One region of the Streptomyces sp. NPDC048192 genome, then DNA from elsewhere that is predicted to be linked to it. Evidence: riboswitches for the same ligand, from Rfam matches in the RefSeq annotation. Region 1 holds a riboswitch; the other holds the start of a gene.

Region 1 (9,331 bases):
CCCACGACCTGTTCAAGGACGTGCTGGAGGCCGTGGGCCAGGAGCTGACCGAGGTACGCATCACCGATCTGCGGGAGGGCGTCTTCTACGCGGAGCTGGTCTTCGCCAGCGGGGTCGAGGTCAGCGCCCGTCCCTCCGATGCCATAGCGCTGGCCCTGCGCACCGGAACGCCGATCTACGGCAGTGACACGGTGCTGGACGACGCCGGCATCGCCATTCCGGACGAGCAGGAGGACGAGGTGGAGAAGTTCCGCGAGTTCCTCGACCAGATCTCGCCCGAGGACTTCGGTACGAGCAACCAGTGAGCACGGGCAATCAGTGAGCGCGGGCAACCGGTGAGCTGAGCCGTGCGTGAGCGTGGAACGGCCGGCCGGCGCCGACCCGGATACGCGGGGGAAGCGCCCCGGCCGAGCCCGGTCGCCGGGCATGTGCCATCGGCCTTTGAGAGCGTCCTAGGCGTTCCCCCGAGCGCATTCGGCTAGCCTTTCCCCGCGGTGGGGCACGGGAAACCACTCCTAGGGTGATTATCACTCGGCGTGCCGAGTGTGGCGATCGTTGACGCACCCCTGGTGACTGCCTACCGTCGTGAAGGCAGGTCAAGGACGGAGGTCGGCGTGAGAACCAGCGGCGACGGTACGGCTGGGGGTGCTCCCGTGCGCGGCTTCGGGGAGAACGGGCCGTACCCGGTTCACAGCAGCGCGGTGGATCACGCTCCGCAGCGGCCGACGGTGGTGCCGAACGGCGGAGGGGCGGCTTCCATGACGTCGGAACAGATCGGCTACCGGGGGCCGACGGCCTGCGCGGCCGCCGGCATCACCTACCGGCAGCTCGACTACTGGGCGCGCACCGGCCTGGTCGAGCCGAGCGTGCGGCCCGCCTACGGCTCGGGGACACAGCGGCTGTACAGCTTCCGGGACGTCGTCGTCCTGAAGATCGTCAAGCGGTTCCTGGACACCGGGGTCTCGCTGCAGAACATCCGCACGGCCGTGCAGCACCTCAGGGAACGCGGTTTCCGCGACCTGGAGCGGATGACGCTGATGAGCGACGGCGCCACGGTGTACGAGTGCACCTCGCCCGACGAGGTCCACGCCCTGCTCCAGGGCGGTCAGGGCATCTTCGGGATCGCCGTCGGGGTGGTCTGGCGCGACGTGGAAAGCGCGCTCTCGCAGCTGCACGGCGAGCGCATCGACACCGGCGAGACCCTCGTCGGGCACAACCCCGCGGACGAGCTGGCACGCCGCCGCAACCGGGCGGTCTGAGCCCCGGCCCACCGGGCGTCCGACTGCGCCACGGCATTGTCAGTGCCGTGGTGCAGCATCGGAGATGTGAGAAACGCGCCCACGATCCTGCATCTCGACATGGATGCCTTCTACGCCTCGGTGGAGCAGGCGTCGAAGCCGAGCCTGCGCGGGAAAGCGGTCGTCGTGGGCGGGCTCGGTCCGCGCGGGGTGGTGGCCACCGCGTCGTACGAGGCGCGGGTCTTCGGGGTCCACTCGGCGATGCCCATGGCCCAGGCGCGCCGGCTGGCGCCCAACGCGGCGTATCTGGTGCCGCGGTTCGCCCTGTACCGGGAGATCAGCGAGCAGGTGATGGCGCTGCTGCGGCAGCTGTCGCCGCTGGTGGAGCCGCTCAGCCTGGACGAGGCGTTCGTGGACCTCGAGGCCGGTGGGACGGCCTGGGACGAGGAGTCGGCGCGGCTGGCCGGGACCAAGCTGCGCGCGGACATCCGGGCGGTCACCGGGCTCACCGGATCGGTGGGGCTCGCCGCCTCCAAGATGCTCGCCAAGATCGCCTCCGAGCAGGCCAAGCCGGACGGGCTGGTGGTGATCGAGCCGGGCTCCGAGCGGGCGCTGCTGGGGCCGATGCCGGTGCGGACCCTGCCGGGGGTGGGGCCGGCCACCGGGGACCATCTGCGCAGGGCCGGCATCACCACGGTCGAGGAACTGGCCGAGGCGGGCGAGGACGAGCTGGTACGGCTGCTGGGAAAGGCGCACGGGCAGGCGCTGTACGCCATGGCCCTGGCCCACGACGAGCGGCCCGTGGTGGCCGAGCGCGAGGCGAAGTCGGTGTCGGTCGAGGACACCTACGACGTGGACATCCACGACCGGCTGCGGATCGGGCTGGAGGTGCGGCGGCTCGCCGACCGGTGCGTGGGGCGGCTGCGCGGAGCCGGGCTGTCGGGGCGGACCATCGTGCTGAAGGTGCGCCGGTACGACTTCTCGACGCTGACCCGGTCGGAGACACTGCGGGGGCCCACCGACGATCCGGCGGTGGTGCGGGAGGCGGCCGCGCGGCTGCTGGACTCGGTGGACACCACGGGCGGGGTACGCCTGCTCGGCGTGGGCGTCTCCGGGCTCGCCGACTACACCCAGGAGGACCTGTTCGCCCAGGCCATGCCGGTGCCCGAAGCCGAGGAGCCCGAGCAGGGGGACGCCGCGGCCGTGCTGGAGCGGCCGGAGCCGGAGGAGCGGTCCTGGCGGGCCGGCCAGGACGTCAGGCACGCGGAGTACGGGCACGGCTGGGTCCAGGGGAGCGGGCTGGGCCGGGTGACGGTGCGGTTCGAGACGCCGCAGTCCCCTCCGGGGCGGGTGCGGACGTTTTCCGTCGACGATCCTGCGCTGGAGTCGGCCGATCCGTTGCCGCTGGTCTCGGACGCCGTCCTTCAGGTCTCCTCGGAGCCCGCCAGTTTGCCGAAGTCGTGGTCCGGGACCGGGGGTGAGACCACGTCGAGGCCGTAGTGGTGGTAGAGCTGGAGTTCCTGTTCGGGGGAGAGGTGGCGGCCCACGCCGAAGTCGGGGGCGTCCTTGATCAGGGCGCGGTCGAAGGGGACGTGGAGGGAGCCTTCCACCAGTTCGCTCGGTTCCAGGGGGACGAAGGCGTCGCGGGAGAACAGTCCGGTGCGTATGGCCGCCCATTCGGGGACGCCGGTCGCGTCGTCGAGGTACACCTCGTCGATCGTGCCGATCTTGGTGCCGTTGCGGTCGAACGCCTTGCGGCCGATCAGGTTGCGCGGATCGATCTCGGTCTGCACGGTCCGTCTCCCTCCACTTGGTCGCAACTCATCCGTAAGCACTACAAAAGAGCAGAATCAGTCAGGCGGCCACTCGAGGGCCCCGGCGTTGGCCTCGCTGGTAGGCTGACAGCGGCTGCTGACCCCGTGCGGGAGAGTCCTCCGACCACCTCGGAGGCGCCGAAGGAGCAAATCCTCCCCGGAATCTCTCAGGCTCACGTACCGCACGGACGAGGTCACTCTGGAAAGCAGGGCGGGTGCCGACGGCACCGGCTCTCACCGACGGTGAAAACCGGGTGCCCTCGGGCGACCCGGTGAAGCTCTCAGGTTGAGATGACAGAGGGGGAGGCCGTCCGGGCACCCGTGCAGTGGTGCCCCTCGAAGGTCGCGTCAGACCAGGAGGCCTCCGCAATGACCGCCCACCGCATTCCGCTCTCGGAGCTCGAAGCGGGCATCCCGTTCGAGCAGCGTCACATCGGGCCCGACCAGGAGGCGCGGGCGAAGATGCTCGCGCACGTCGGCTACGGCTCGCTGGACGAGCTGACCGCCGCGGCGGTCCCCGATGTGATCAAGAACGCCGACGCCCTCGACCTGCCCGGCGCCCGCACCGAGGCCGAGGTGCTCGCCGAGCTGCGCGCGCTCGCCGACCGCAACCAGGTCCTCGACTCCATGATCGGCCTGGGCTACTACGGGACGTTCACCCCGCCCGTCATCCTGCGCAACGTCATGGAGAACCCGGCCTGGTACACGGCTTACACCCCGTACCAGCCGGAGATCTCCCAGGGCCGGCTCGAAGCGCTGCTGAACTTCCAGACCATGGTCGCCGAGCTCACCGGCCTGCCCACCTCCGGCGCCTCCCTCCTGGACGAGGGCACCGCCGCCGCCGAGGCCATGGCGCTCTCCCGCCGCATGGGCAGGAACAAGAAGGGCCTCTTCCTGGTCGACGCGGACGCGCTGCCGCAGACCATCGCCGTCATCCAGACCCGCGCGGAGCCGACCGGCGTCGAGGTCGTCGTCGCCGACCTCTCCGAGGGCATCCCGGCCGAGGTCGCCGAGCGCGAGATCAACGGTGTGCTGATCCAGTACCCGGGCGCCTCCGGCGCCGTACGCGACATCAAGCCGGTCATCGACCAGGCGCACGAGCTGGGCGCCCTGGTCACCGTCGCCGCCGATCTGCTCGCGCTGACCCTGCTCACCTCTCCGGGCGAGCTGGGCGCCGACATCGCCGTCGGCACCACCCAGCGCTTCGGCGTGCCGATGGGCTTCGGCGGTCCGCACGCCGGCTACATGGCCGTGCACGAGAAGTTCGCGCGCAGCCTGCCCGGCCGGCTCGTGGGCGTGTCCGTCGACGCCGACGGCAACAAGGCCTACCGCCTCGCCCTGCAGACCCGTGAGCAGCACATCCGCCGCGAGAAGGCCACCAGCAACATCTGCACCGCGCAGGTGCTGCTCGCCGTGATGGCCGGCATGTACGCCGTCTACCACGGGCCGGAGGGCCTGAAGACCATCGCCCGCCGTACGCACCGGTACGCCACCCTCCTCGCCGAGGGCCTGAAGGCCGCCGGCGTGGAGATCGTGCACGGCGCGTTCTTCGACACCGTCACCGCGCGCGTGCCCGGCAAGGCCGCCCAGGTCGCCGCCGCCGCCCGGGACAACGGCGTCAACCTGCACCTCGTCGACGCCGACCACGTCTCGATCGCCTGCGACGAGACCACCAAGCGTGCGCAGCTCGCCGCGGTGTGGTCCGCGTTCGGCGTCGAGGCCGACATCGAGGCACTGGACGCGACCGCCGAGGACACCCTCCCCGAGGCGCTGCTGCGCACCGACGCCTACCTCACCCACCCGGTCTTCCACCAGCACCGCTCCGAGACCGCGATGCTGCGCTACCTGCGCCGGCTCGCCGACCGCGACTACGCGCTCGACCGCGGCATGATCCCGCTGGGCTCCTGCACCATGAAGCTCAACGCGACCACCGAGATGGAGCCGGTCACCTGGCCCGAGTTCGGCCAGCTGCACCCCTTCGCGCCCGCCGGGCAGGCCGAGGGCTACCTCACGCTCATCCGCGAGCTGGAGGAACGTCTCGCCGAGGTCACCGGCTACGACAAGGTCTCCCTGCAGCCGAACGCCGGCTCCCAGGGCGAACTGGCCGGCCTGCTCGCCGTACGCGGCTACCACCGCGCCAACGGCGACGAGCAGCGCACCGTCTGCCTGATCCCGTCCTCCGCGCACGGCACCAACGCGGCCAGCGCCGTGATGGCCGGCATGAGGGTCGTCGTCGTCAGGACCGCCGAGGACGGCGAGATCGACGTCGAGGACCTGCGGGCGAAGATCGAGCAGTACCGCGACGAGCTGGCGGTGCTGATGATCACCTACCCGTCCACGCACGGCGTGTTCGAGGAGCACGTCGCCGACATCTGCGCCCGGGTGCACGAGGCCGGCGGTCAGGTGTACGTCGACGGCGCCAACCTCAACGCCCTGGTCGGTCTCGCCAAGCCGGGCCACTTCGGCGGTGACGTCTCCCACCTGAACCTGCACAAGACGTTCTGCATCCCGCACGGCGGCGGCGGCCCCGGCGTCGGCCCGGTCGCGGTCCGCTCGCACCTGGCGCCGTACCTGCCGAACCACCCGCTGCAGCCGGCCGCCGGCCCGGAGACCGGCGTCGGTCCGATCTCGGCCGCTCCCTGGGGCTCCGCGGGCATCCTGCCCATCTCCTGGGCCTACGTCCGTCTGATGGGCGGCGAGGGCCTCAAGCGGGCCACTCAGGTCGCCGTGCTGTCGGCGAACTACATCGCCAAGCGCCTCGAGCCGCACTACCCGGTGCTCTACACCGGCCCCGGCGGCCTGGTCGCGCACGAGTGCATCATCGACCTGCGCCCGCTGACCAAGGCGACCGGCGTGAGCGTGGACGACGTGGCCAAGCGGCTGATCGACTACGGCTTCCACGCGCCGACCATGTCCTTCCCGGTGGCCGGCACCCTGATGATCGAGCCGACCGAGTCGGAGGACCTCACCGAGCTGGACCGGTTCTGCGACGCGATGATCGCCATCCGCGCGGAGATCGAGAAGGTCGGATCCGGGGAGTGGCCGGCGGAGGACAACCCGCTGCGGAACGCCCCGCACACCGCCGCCGCGCTCGGCGGTGAGTGGAAGCACGCCTACGGCCGCGAGGAGGCCGTCTTCCCGGCCGGGGTGTCGGCCGCCGACAAGTACTGGCCGCCGGTGCGCCGTATCGACCAGGCCTTCGGCGACCGCAACCTGGTGTGCTCCTGCCCGCCGCTGGACGCGTACGAGGACTGAGCGAACGGCATTCTCCAAGGGCCCCGTCCGGACTCCGGGCGGGGCCCTTGGCCCGTCACGCGGCCTGTCACGCCGTCGCGAGGGACACCTCGGTCGCCTTGATGAGGGCGACCACGTCGGAGCCCACGAACAGGCCGAGGTCGGCGACCGCGTCCTTGGTGATCGCCGCGGTCAGGACGCCCCCGTCGACGGTGATCTTCACCGTTGCCATGACCGCGCCGGTCGTCAGGCCGGTGACCGCGCCGGGAAGCTGGTTGCGGATCGACAGGCCCTCCACCCGCCGGGTGGCCACGGAGACCTCCGTCGACTTCACCAGGGCGCGGACGGAGGAGCCGGGGGCGAGGGCCAGTTCGTCGGCGGACTCCTTGGTGACGGCCGCCACGAGGTGCTGGCCGCCGTCCAGCCGGAGCCTGACGATGGCCATGGCCTCGCCCGGATGGACCTCGGTGACGGTGCCGGGGAGCTGGTTGCGGATGCTCAGGGTCATGGACACTCACCGTAGGGCGCCCGACCGTTCAGGCCGGGTACGCGTGCGTCTGCGTCGCTTTGACCGTCGCCCAGACAGCAGACCCGGGGTGCAGGCCGAGGTCGGCCGCGGCGAGCGTGGTGAGATCGGCGGCGAGCGGCAGTTCGCCGGTGAGGTCGGCGCGGATCTGGTCGCCGTGCGTCTCCAGGCCTGCCACCTCGCAGCGCCACAGGTTGCGGGCGCTGGCGCCGGTGGGCCGGTCCCGGAACAGGGTGACGGCGGACGGCGGGAACGCCACGAACGCCGGACCGTCCAGCTCCTCGGTCGTGGTGATCGACGGCCCCGCGTCGAGCCGCACGGTGTGGCCGTCGGCCCGGCCGCGGTAGAGGTTGAGGCCGACGAGCTGGGCGATGTAGTCGGTGCGCGGGCGGCGGGCGATGTCGGCGGGGGCGCCCTCCTGGACCACGCTGCCGCGCTCGATCACCACCAGCCGGTCCGCGAGCACCATGGCGTCCAGCGGGTCGTGCGTGACCAGGACGGCCACGGCCTCGAACTCGGCCAGATGCCGGCGCAGTTGTGCGCGCACCTCCAGGCGCGTGCGGGCGTCCAGCGCCGCCAGCGGCTCGTCCAGGAGCAGCAGCCGGGGGCGGGTGGCCAGGGCGCGGGCCAGGGCCACGCGCTGGGCCTGGCCGCCGGACAGGCGGCGCGGCTTGGCGCCCGCGTGCGCGGCGAGGCCCATCCGGTCCAGCCAGGCCGCCGCCTGCGCGCGGGCCTCCGCCTTGCCCGCGCCCTGGCAGCGGGGGCCGAAGGCGACGTTGTCCAGGGCGGACAGGTGGGGGAAGAGCAGGTAGTCCTGGAAGACCACGCCGACCGGACGGGACTCCGGGGGAGTGCGGTCCAGCGCGGTGCCGTCCAGACGCAGGTGACCCGCGGTGAGCGGGGTGAGGCCGGCCAGGGCGCGCAGGGCGGTGGTCTTCCCGGCGCCGTTGGGGCCGAGGAGGGCGACGACGTCACCGGGGGCGGCGGTGAGGGCGAGGTCCAGGCGGAAGCCGGGGCGGTCGACTATGAGGCGGGCGTCCAGGCCGGCGGTGTGCGGGCCGTCGGTGCTCCGTGGGGGCTGAGCGCCGCCGGAGGCTGCGCACGGTTGCTGGGGGGCGTCGGCCTCGTCGGTGGGTGCGGGGTGTCGCTGCGGCGGGTGGGCGTTCGTCATGAGGTGGTCATCCAGCGGTCGCGCAACCCGGCCAGGACCGCGATCGACACCGCCAGCAGGACCAGGCTCAGGGCGATCGCGGCGTCGGGGTCGTTCTGCAGGGCCAGATAGACCGCGAGGGGCATGGTCTGGGTACGGCCGGGGAAGTTGCCCGCAAAGGTGATGGTCGCGCCGAACTCGCCGAGCGCGCGCGCCCAGGCGAGGACCGCGCCCGCCGCGATGCCGGGCGCGATCAGCGGCAGCGTGACCCGGCGGAACGCGGTGAACCGGGACGCGCCCAGCGTGGCCGCCGCCTCCTCGTACCGCGGGTCGGCGGCGCGCAGGGTGCCCTCGACGCTGATGACCAGGAACGGCATCGCGACGAACGCCTCGGCGAGCACGACCCCGGCGGTGGTGAACGGCAGCGTGATCCCGAACCAGGCGTCCAGCCACCGCCCGATCACCCCGTTGCGGCCGAGCGCGAGGAGCAGCGCCACACCGCCGACCACCGGCGGCAGCACCAGCGGCAGGGTCACCAGGGCCCGTACGAACCCCCGGCCGGGGAACTCCGTGCGGGCCAGCAGCCAGGCCAGCGGCACGCCCAGGACGAGGCTGACGGCCGTCGCCGCCGTGGCGCTGACCAGCGACAGCTGGAGCGCCTGCCACACCTCGGTGCTGGACAGCTGCTGCGGCAGGCTGCGCCAGGGCGCGCGGACGAGCAGCGCGACAAGCGGCAGCAGCAGGAACGCCAGCGCCAGCAGGCCCGGCAGCAGCAGCGGCAACGGAACCCCGCGCCGGCCCCCCGCGCCGACGCGGCGGCGCCGCGGCCGGCCCGTGCGGGGACCGGTCGCGGCACCGGGTTCGAGAAGCGAGGTCACGGCTTGAGGAATCCGGCCTCGCCGAGCACCTTCTGGCCCTCGGCGGACCGCACGAGGGCGATGAACGCCTTGGCGGCTGAGGCGTTCGGCGCGTTCTTCAGCAGGACGATCGGGTAGTCGTTCATCGCCTTGGCCGACTCGGGGAACTCCACGCCCTCCACCTTGCCACCCGCGGACCTCACATCGGTCTTGTAGACGACCGCGGCGTCCGCCTCCTTCAGTTCCACCTTGTTCAGGGCGGACTTGACGTCCTGCTCGTAGGAGACCGGGGTGAGCTTGAGGCCGGCGGCGTCGAGGGCCTTCTGGGCTGCTGCGCCGCACGGCACGGTCTTGTCGCACAGCACGACCTTCAGGCCGGACTTGGTGAGGTCCTTCAGCGAGGACACCTTGTCGGGGTTGCCCGGCAGGGTGGCGATCTCCAGCTGGTTGCGGACGAAGGTGGCCGGGGTGCCGGAGGCGTCCTTCTTGTCCGTCACGATCGCCATGGTCTT
Region 2 (9,331 bases), on a different contig from region 1:
GCGGACAGCGGGTCCTGGAAGATCATCGCCATCTTGCGGCCGCGCATCCGCCGGACCTCGTCCGGGTCGGCGCCGATCAGCTCCTGGCCGTCCAGCCAGACCTCGCCGGAGACCTTGGCGTTGGCGGAGCGGTGCAGGCCCATCACGCCGAGCGAGGTGACGGACTTGCCGGAACCGGACTCGCCGACGATGCCCAGGGTCTTGCCCCGCTGGACGTCGAAGCTGACGCCGTCCACCGACTTGACCAGGCCGTCGTCGGTGTTGAAGTGGATGCGCAGATCGCGAACGGAGAGGAACGCGTCGTCGGCGTCGGAGGGGGCGGTGGTGGCCGGTTCGCCGACCGCCGCCTTGTCGAGCTTGCTCACGAGTACCTCACGCGGGGGTCGATGGCTGCGTACACCAGGTCGACGACGAGGTTGCAGAAGACGATGAAGAACGCGGCGACCAGGGTCACGGCCATCACGATGGGCAGGTCGTTGTCCTGGATGGCCTGGATGGAGTACGCGCCGACACCCTGCAGGGAGAAGACGGTCTCGGTGAGCACCGCGGTGCCCACGAGGGTGCCGAAGTCCATGCCGAAGATGGTCACGATCGGGGTGAGCGTGGAGCGCAGCCCGTGCTTGGTGACGACCACCGACTCCTTGAGGCCCTTGGCGCGAGCCGTGCGGATGTAGTCCTCGCTCATCGTCTCCAGCATGCCCGCCCGGGTGAGCCGGGCGTAGGTGGCGGAGAAGAGGAACGCGAGGCTGATCCAGGGCAGCAGCAGGTGCCAGGCCCAGTCGGCCGGGTTCTGGGTGAACGGCACGTACTCGGTGCTGTCCCAGACGGGCCACTGGTAGATGAACAGCGCGTTGAGCACCTGGCCGGTGAAGAAGATCGGCAGCGAGACGCCGGCGAGCGCGATGAACATCGAGATGCGGTCCACCGGCTTGCCCTTGCGCAGCGCCGAGACGACACCGGTCGTCACACCGAAGATCAGCCAGATCACGGCCGCGCCGACGGCCAGCGACAGGGAGACCGGGATGCGCTTCTGGAGCTGGGGCCACACTTCGATGTGACTCTTGAAGGAGTACCCGAAGCAGGGGGCGTTGCAGTGCGTCGCATCGGGGCCGAACTTGTAGTCGGCGCCCACGAACAGGCCCTTGATGTAATGCCAGTACTGGACGTAGATGGGCTGGTCGAGACCCAGGTTGTGCTTGATCGCGGCGATGGACTGGGGGTTGGCGTCCTTGCCGACGTACTGGGTTGCCAGCTGGGTGGCTGTCTGGCCGCCCAGGCGGGGGACCAGGAAGAAGATGGCGAAGGTGACTGCGCTGACCACCAGCAGCAGTACCAATGCGCCGAAGACGCGTCGGATGATGTACGCAGCCACAGCTGTGCGGCTCCGGGTGGCCGGGGCGGGGGTTGTCCGCCCCGGCCACCCGGTGCCTTCACCTGCCTTTCAGGGGTATCCGGCCTGCTGCTACTTCGAGGAGCCGAGCAGCAGGTAGTCGTACATGCCGAGGTACGCCTGCGTGACCGTGACGTTGGTCGCGGACGTGGGCCTGATCAGCAGGTTCTTGCGGTAGACCAGCGGGACGACCGAGGCGTTGTCGGCGACCATCTTGTCGATGTCGCCCCAGGCCTTGGTGCGGGCCGCGGAGTCGGTGTTGCCGATGGCCGCCTTGAGCGCGGCGTTGATCTTCGGGTCGTTCAGCTCCATCAGGTTGTTGCCGCCCGAGGGCTTGATGGCGCTGCCGTCGATGATCTGGTCCAGGAAGCCGTAGCCGGTCGGCCAGTCGGCGCCCCACGCCATCATCATCATGCCGAGCTTGTGCTGGTGGACGTAGCTCGGGACACCGGCGAAGTTGGAGAAGTACTTGCCGGACGGGAACTGCTTGATGTCGACGTTGATGCCGACGGCCTTCAGGGAGTTCTGGATGGCCGTGGCGCCCGCGACCTCGGAGGGACGGTCGGAACGGGCCGTCAGCGTGGTGGAGAAGCCGTTCGGCTTGCCGCACTGCTTCAGCTCGGCCTTGGCCTTGGCCACGTCACCCTTGTGGCCCGCGGACGGGTACTCGTCGAACTTGGTGTAGCCGTTGACGGACGGCGGCAGCAGCGTGGTGGCCACGTCGCCCTTGGGCGAACCGCCCATGGCGTCGATCACCGACTGCTTGTCGACCGCCCACTGCACGGCCTTGCGGCAGTGCACGTTGTCGAACGGCGCGACGTGCAGGTTCAGCGCCATGTAACCGGTGGCGCCGGCGTAGGAGTTGTCCGTCTGCTTGGCGTACTTGCCGCTGAGGATCTTCGGCTGGGTCTGCGGCTGCACACCGGCGCCGGCGATGTCGGCGGTGATCTTGTCAGCGAGCAGGTCGTTGTCGATCGAGACCGGGTTGACCTTGAACTTGACGTTGATCTTGTCCGGCAGCGCCTTGCGGATCGGGTCCGTCTTCGGGTCCCAGTTCGGGTTGCGGACGAGGGTGGCGCTGGCGCCCTCCTCGTACGACGAGAACTTGTAGGGACCGGAGGACACGATGTGCTGGACGTACTTCGCGCCGTCGTCCTTCGCCTGCGGCACGGGGGCCGTCTGGGAGAAGGTCGCCAGGTAGTCGAAGTCGGCGAACGGCTGGTTCAGGTGGAAGACGATCGTGCGGTCGTCCGGGGTGGCGATGGAGTCCAGGCCCTTCTTGTCCTTGTACGGGCCCTTGTACTTGTCACCGCCCTGCAGGTACGCCTTGAAGTACGTCGGGCCGTTGGACAGGGCCTCGGGCGCGAAGTTGGAGCGCTCGATCGCGTACTTGACGTCCTTGGACGTGATCGGGGTGCCGTCCTCGAACTTCAGGCCCGGACGCAGGTGGTAGGTCCAGGTCTTGGCGTCCTTGCTGGGCGTGCCCAGGGACTCGGCGAGGTCCGGGACGACCGTGAGGCCGTCCTTGCCGGCGGCCGGCTTGAACGTGACGAGCGTCCGCGCGTACAGGCGCGAGAAGTTCTGCACGAAGCCGTAGTAGGTGTTGCCCGGGTCCAGGGAGTCCGGCACGTCGGAGTCCTCCAGCGTGACCGTCCCCCCCTTCTTGCTCGAGGCGTTGACGATGGAGCTGAGCGCCGCGTCCTTGCTGCCGCTGCCGCCACTGCTGCTCTTGCCGCCCCCGCCGCCACAGGCGGCCGCGCCCAGGGAGAGCGCCGTGACCGACGCCACGGCGGCGATAACCCTTCTGGTCTTCACGTTGAGGAAAGCCCCCTCTATCGATGGATCACTTGCTGCGAGGGTCGAGCGCGTCACGCAGCCCGTCACCCAGCAGGTTGAAGGCCAGGACGGTGATGAAGATCGCCAGTCCGGGCACGAACATGTACTGCGGATCTGCGGTGTAGAGATCCACGGCGTTGCTGAGCATGCCGCCCCAGGAGGCCTGCGGCGGAGCGATACCGACTCCGAGGAAGCTCAACGCGGCCTCGAAGAGGATGTTCGTCGGGATGATCAGCGTCGAGTAGACGAGGATCGGCGCGACGAGGTTGGGGAGCAGCTCGCGGAACAGGATGTACGGGCCGCGGGCGCCCAGGCTGGTGGCGGCCTCGACGAACTCCCGCCTGCGCAGGGTCATCGTCTGGGCGCGCACGATGCGGCCGATGTAGGGCCAGCTGAAGAAGCCGATCACGAAGATCAGCACACAGATCCGCAGCGACAGGCCGTTGAGCCCGAAGAACCCGTCCTGCACCGAGGCGGAGATGGCGATGGCGAACAGCAGCAGCGGGAACGCCAGGAAGGTGTCCATGAGCTTGCTGATGAGGCTGTCGACCCAGCCGCCGTAGTAGCCGGCGATGACGCCGAGCACGGTGCCGATGACCACCGAGAGGAGGGTGGCGCCACCGGCGACCAGGAGCGAGACCCAGGAGCCGTCGATGATGCGGGCGAGCATGTCACGGCCGTACTGCGGGTCCACGCCCAGCGGGTGGGACCAGCTCATGCCGCCCCAGCTGCCCTTGGGGGCCAGCAGCGCCGGGTCGATGAGGTCCTGGTGGAACTTGTCCGGGTCGAGCCCGAAGATCCACTCGATCGGCTTGGCGAGCACCGCCATCAGCACGAGCAGGATGACGACGACGCCGCCCGCCACGGCCACCTTGTCCCGCTTGAACCGGGTCCAGGCGATCTGGCTGAGTGAACGCCCTTCGATCTGGCTCTTCTTGGCCCCGGCGAGCACGGACTCGGGAGGCGCTGCAGCCTCTTCCCCGGTGGTCTCGATCGGTGCGGTCACAGTTGACCTGACCCCTCTCGCCGGTGGTGACCGGCCTTTGTCCGCCGCTGTGGGCGGCTTGGTTCACTTACCTGCGCCGGCCGCACGATGGGTGACGGCCCTGGAGAGCCAGCTGGTCCCGTGCCTGGTTCGAGCACAGGATCGATGGCCTCGCGTCTTGAGAGGCGAGTCTTCAACGCGCTCTCGATCACGCGCCAGGTCTGATGGAGAAAGTATGCGCAAACGTGATGCCGCCTAGGGGAATCCGTTATCCGAACAGGGAAGATCGGCTGCCGGACGCGGGCATCACCGCGCTCCTCTCCCGAACCGGGCGGTCGTCAAGGCTAGTTGAGGGCGCGCGACAGCGTTGTGGCCCAGGTCACAGCACCCGGGTGCTCAGTAGGAGCGGGGTCCCGTGTAGCCGAATCCGGGGCCGGCCGCGGGCGCCGGCGCCGCGTGCGCCTCGCGGTCGTAGAAGGGGCGGGCGTTGGCCCGCATCCACATCACGACCGGGTCGTAGTCGTCGGTCATCACGACCGTCGACACCGGCAGGCCCTCCGGGACCGCCCCGACGGACTGCTGCATCATCGCGCGCACCGAGTCCACGGCGGCCGGGGAGGTGTCGTACACGTCCAGGCCGATGGCGAGGTACGGCGCGCCGAGCGCCGGCTGCACCCAGGCGCGGCGCAGGGAGCGCAGGGCCGGGGTGCGGTGGGCGTTCTGCGCGAGGAGGGCGTAGAACTGCGGGACCTCGATGCCGGGTTCGCTCAGCCGGAGCGGTCCCGCGGGCTGGCGGTCCAGCCCGGTGGCGATCCGGCGCAGGTCCAGCCACGGGATGCCGACGCCGCCGCCCGGGGCGTGCGGGTTCAGCCACAGGCCGTAGTGGTCGGGGTAGAGGGTGCGGGCCACGTCGAGCCCGTCGACGACCTCGTACGACCGGTTCCAGCCGCTGGCCGACAGCTCCTGGGCGGAGGTGACGCAGGGGGCGTACTGGAAGCCGTCGACCTCCATGTTTCCGTACTGGGCGTCCGGGGAGCCGGCGTGGCCGTGCCACAGCAGCATCCAGATCTGGCCGGCGGAGGGCGTGGCGAGGGCGCGGAGCAGGGCCTCGTAGGCGTCGTAGCGGCCGGGGGTGACCTGGCGCAGCGCGTGTTCCACGCTGACGCTGCCGCTGTGGCTCGCGCTCACCTGTCGTGCCCTTCTCTTTTCTGTGCCCCGCGTTCGGGGACAGCTTAAGCGCCCACCGGGGTGCCGCCCCGGGTGCGTGCACGGGTGCCGGTCCCCCGTGGCCGCTCGCTCCCCTTCGGGCGCCTCAGTGGCCGTACTGATAGAAGGGGCGGACCCTCGCCTTCATCCATTCGGCCACCGGGTCGTCCGTGACGTCCAGCAGGACCAGGTTGACCGGCCACTTGACCGGGATTTTGCCGAGGGCTCTGCCGAGGGCCTGGAGGGGCAGGGCGCGCAGGTCGCCCTCCCACTGGGAGAGTTCGACGCCCACGAACATGACCGGCTCGTCGGTCTCGATCGCGGCCAGGCAGCGGCGGGCGGTGCGGACCACGCCGGTCCCGGCGAACTCGGCGGACGCGGCGGAGAGGAAGTCGACCGGGTCGTCCTGCCAGTCGGGCTCGAAGAGCCGGACCCGGCCGCCGGTGTTCGGGCCGTCCAGCGGGGTGCGGCCGGCCCGGCACAGCTCGGCCACCGCCGCCGGCGGCAGCGGGATGCCGACCAGCGCGTCGGGGTTGACGGCGATGCCGATCTGCGGGGGCAGACCGCGGGCGAACTCCACGGCGGGCGCGATGGTGTACGCCATGTGGGAGCCGGCCGCCTGGCGCAGCTGCTCCTCGGAGCTGAACACCGGGACGTACGCCTGGCCGTCGATGTCCAGCGAGGGCAGGTCCAGCGGGCCGCTGTCCGGGCCGCCGCCGTTGGGCAGCGGGATCCACAGCAGGCTGCGGCCCAGCACCTCGATGATCCGGCCGGCCGCGGCGGGCATGCCGAGGGAGGCCGAGAGCACCTCCTCCAGTTCGTTGCCGGGCCAGCCGCCGTGCGGCTGGGGGTGCGCTTGTGCCGGGAAGTCCGCGGGAATGTCCGCCGGGAAGTCCATCTGCCTACCGCCTGCTGGGAACCACTGCTGTGCCATGAAGGCTAGCGGGTGGCTGTGACAGTGCCTCACCTTCGGACGTCCGTTCGCCGGCCTCACGCGGTGAAGGCGATCCGGTGCAGGGCGTTCGCCGCGGGCCGGTCCAGCAGGGTCGCCGAGCCGCAGCCGGCGGGCGGCTCGCCCGCCTCGACCGCGGCGATCAGCCGGGCGGTCGTACGGCGGTGGCGGCGGAAGGCGTGGGCGGAGACGCCCCGGCCGCGCTCGCGCTGGCCCTCGCGGGCGGTAGCGGGGGTCACGTCGAGCAGCAGCAGGTGGAGGGCGGCGCCACGGCGGCGGGCCTCGCGGGCGAGCCAGCGGCGCACCCAGGGCTGGGTGCCGCAGTCGTGCACGACGACACCCTCGCCGGTGCGCAGGGCTCGGCGCAGAGCCGCGTAGTGGGCGAGGCGGACCAGGGGGCGGTACAGGGCGTACGGGAGGAGACGGGGGGTGCGGGCGTCCCAGCGGTCGCGGGTGTCCTGGGAGTCGACGCGGGGGCCGGTGACCGCCCGCCGCATCAGAGTGGACTTGCCGCTGCCGGGCAGGCCGGTGATCACGACCAGGTCGCGGGGGCCGAAGAGCAGGGCGCGCGGGCCGCGGCCGGCGCGGTCGCGCAGGTCGCGGACGACGGGGGCCGGGGCGGAGCGCTGCTTCGGCACCGTGATGCCGGTGGTGGCGGCGGTGGCGGCGTACGCCGGGGTCCTGTTCACCGTGATCGTCCTCCCCTGTCGCTTCGGTAATCTTCCTGCCCGCAACGCGTAAAGGGAAGGTAATGGGCGATGTCGTCGGTGCGGTCCGCGCCCTGCCACAGGTCGGTTACAAATGCGCGCTCGGCGTGCGATGATGTGGCCGCCAACTGCATACCGGCCGCTTGAATCCGCGCGGGAGAGTCCCTGGCAGCACTGATGCCGGGGCGCCGAAGGAGCAAGTCCCTCCCTTGAATCTCTCAGGCCCCGTTACCGCGCGGGCGAGGCACATCTGAAAAGCGGGCCGCTCTACGCCAGTGGCTCCACCCAAGGTGCAAGCCGTGATCGCCCCCGTGGCGGTCCCGGCGAACCTCTCAGGTTCCGATGACAGATGGGGAGGAACGTTCCTCGCCCGTTCTGCTTTGCCCTGGGAGACGACCGACCGATGAGCAGCTCTGAACTCCGTCACACCGCGCTCGATGCCGTGCATCGGGCGCTCGGTGCGACGATGACCGACTTCGCCGGCTGGGACATGCCGCTGCGCTACGGCTCCGAGCGCGACGAGCACATCGCCGTGCGCACGAAGGCGGGTCTGTTCGACCTCTCCCACATGGGCGAGATCACCGTCACCGGCGACGGCGCCGCCGCCTTCCTGAACCACGCCCTGGTCGGCAACATCGCCTCCGTCGGCGTGGGCCGTGCCCGCTACACCATGATCTGCCGGGCCGACGGCGGCATCCTGGACGACCTGATCGTCTACCGGCTCGCCGAGACCGAGTACATGGTCGTCGCCAACGCCTCCAACGCCCAGGTGGTGCTGGACGCCCTCACCGAGCGCGCCGCCGGCTTCGACGCCGAGGTCCGCGACGACCGGGACGCCTACGCGCTGATCGCCGTCCAGGGCCCCGAGTCCCCCGGCATCCTGAAGTCCCTCACCGACGCCGACCTCGACGGCCTGAAGTACTACGCCGGCCTGCCCGGCACCGTCGCCGGCGTCCCGGCCCTGATCGCCCGCACCGGCTACACCGGCGAGGACGGCTTCGAGCTGTTCGTGAAGCCCGAGCACGCCGTCGAGCTGTGGCAGGCGCTGACCAAGGCCGGCGAGGGCGCCGGTCTCGTCCCCTGCGGCCTGTCCTGCCGGGACACCCTGCGCCTGGAGGCGGGCATGCCGCTGTACGGGCACGAGCTGACCACCGGGCTGACCCCCTTCGACGCCGGGCTCGGCCGCGTGGTGAAGTTCGACAAGGAGGGCGACTTCGTCGGGCGCGAGGCGCTCGAGCAGGCCGCGGCCAAGGCTCAGGAGAACCCTCCGCGGGTCCTCGTCGGCCTCGTCGCCCAGGGCCGCCGCGTCCCGCGCGCCGGGTACGCCGTCGTCGCGGGCGGCGAGGTGATCGGCGAGGTCACCTCCGGCGCCCCCTCCCCCACCCTGGGCAAGCCGATCGCCATGGCGTACGTCGACGCGGCGCACGCGGCGCCGGGCACCGAGGGCGTCGGCGTGGACATCCGGGGCAGCCACGAGCCGTACGAGGTCGTGGCGCTGCCGTTCTACAAGCGCCAGAAGTAGACACTGAGCGCGGCCACTGTGTGACCCCGCGCACGTCACCGCTGCCCACAGCGGCTCCAGCAGTCCCCCCGTCATCATCACTCCCGCGCGTACAGGAGAATTCAGGCCATGAGCAACCCCCAGCAGCTGCGCTACAGCAAGGAGCACGAGTGGCTGTCGCCCGCCGAGGACGGCGTGTCGACGGTCGGCATCACCGAGTTCGCGGCGAACGCGCTCGGCGACGTCGTCTACGCCCAGCTCCCCGAGGTCGGCTCCACGGTGTCCGCGGGCGAGACCTGCGGCGAGCTGGAGTCCACCAAGTCGGTCTCCGACCTGTACTCGCCGGTCACCGGTGAGATCACCGAGATCAACGAGGACGTCGTCAACGACCCGTCGCTGGTGAACTCGGCCCCCTTCGAGGGCGGCTGGCTGTTCAAGGTGCGCGTAACGGAGGAGCCGGCCGACCTGCTCTCCGCCGACGAGTACACCGCCCAGAACGCCGGCTGAGGAGTCGTAGCCGTATGACCGTCCTGAACACGCCCCTGCACGAGCTGGACCCGGAGATCGCCGCCGCGGTCGACGCCGAGCTCGGCCGCCAGCAGTCCACGCTGGAGATGATCGCCTCCGAGAACTTCGCGCCGCTCGCGGTGATGGAGGCGCAGGGCTCCGTCCTCACCAACAAGTACGCCGAGGGCTACCCCGGCCGCCGCTACTACGGCGGCTGCGAGCACGTCGACGTCGCCGAGCAGATCGC

What was found. A riboswitch is a leader RNA that binds a small molecule or an ion and turns the genes downstream of it on or off. The one in region 1 is predicted to bind glycine.
Region 2: linked by a shared signal. The riboswitch ahead of gcvT (glycine cleavage system aminomethyltransferase GcvT) and the one ahead of gcvP (aminomethyl-transferring glycine dehydrogenase) in region 1 are both predicted to bind glycine.

What each region holds. Positions count from the first base shown of each region.
Region 1 covers NZ_JBIDAL010000002.1:565,750-575,080, reverse strand. Annotated here, with positions in the region: gene ACGFZN_RS05525 (bifunctional nuclease family protein) at 1-305, shown strand, start outside; gene ACGFZN_RS05520 (MerR family transcriptional regulator) at 615-1,259, shown strand; gene ACGFZN_RS05515 (DNA polymerase IV) at 1,326-2,738, shown strand; gene ACGFZN_RS05510 (PRC-barrel domain-containing protein) at 2,663-3,031, opposite strand; glycine riboswitch at 3,151-3,245, shown strand; gene gcvP (aminomethyl-transferring glycine dehydrogenase) at 3,422-6,307, shown strand; gene ACGFZN_RS05500 (molybdopterin-binding protein) at 6,375-6,794, opposite strand; gene ACGFZN_RS05495 (ABC transporter ATP-binding protein) at 6,823-7,983, opposite strand; gene modB (molybdate ABC transporter permease subunit) at 7,980-8,840, opposite strand; gene modA (molybdate ABC transporter substrate-binding protein) at 8,837-9,331, opposite strand, start outside.
Region 2 covers NZ_JBIDAL010000024.1:52,788-62,118, reverse strand. Annotated here, with positions in the region: gene ACGFZN_RS36545 (ABC transporter ATP-binding protein) at 1-365, opposite strand, end outside; gene ACGFZN_RS36540 (ABC transporter permease) at 362-1,372, opposite strand; gene ACGFZN_RS36535 (ABC transporter substrate-binding protein) at 1,463-3,205, opposite strand; gene ACGFZN_RS36530 (ABC transporter permease) at 3,234-4,232, opposite strand; gene ACGFZN_RS36525 (enhanced serine sensitivity protein SseB C-terminal domain-containing protein) at 4,608-5,399, opposite strand; gene ACGFZN_RS36520 (enhanced serine sensitivity protein SseB) at 5,524-6,315, opposite strand; gene ACGFZN_RS36515 (AAA family ATPase) at 6,408-7,058, opposite strand; glycine riboswitch at 7,221-7,320, shown strand; gene gcvT (glycine cleavage system aminomethyltransferase GcvT) at 7,480-8,598, shown strand; gene gcvH (glycine cleavage system protein GcvH) at 8,707-9,084, shown strand; gene glyA (serine hydroxymethyltransferase) at 9,099-9,331, shown strand, end outside.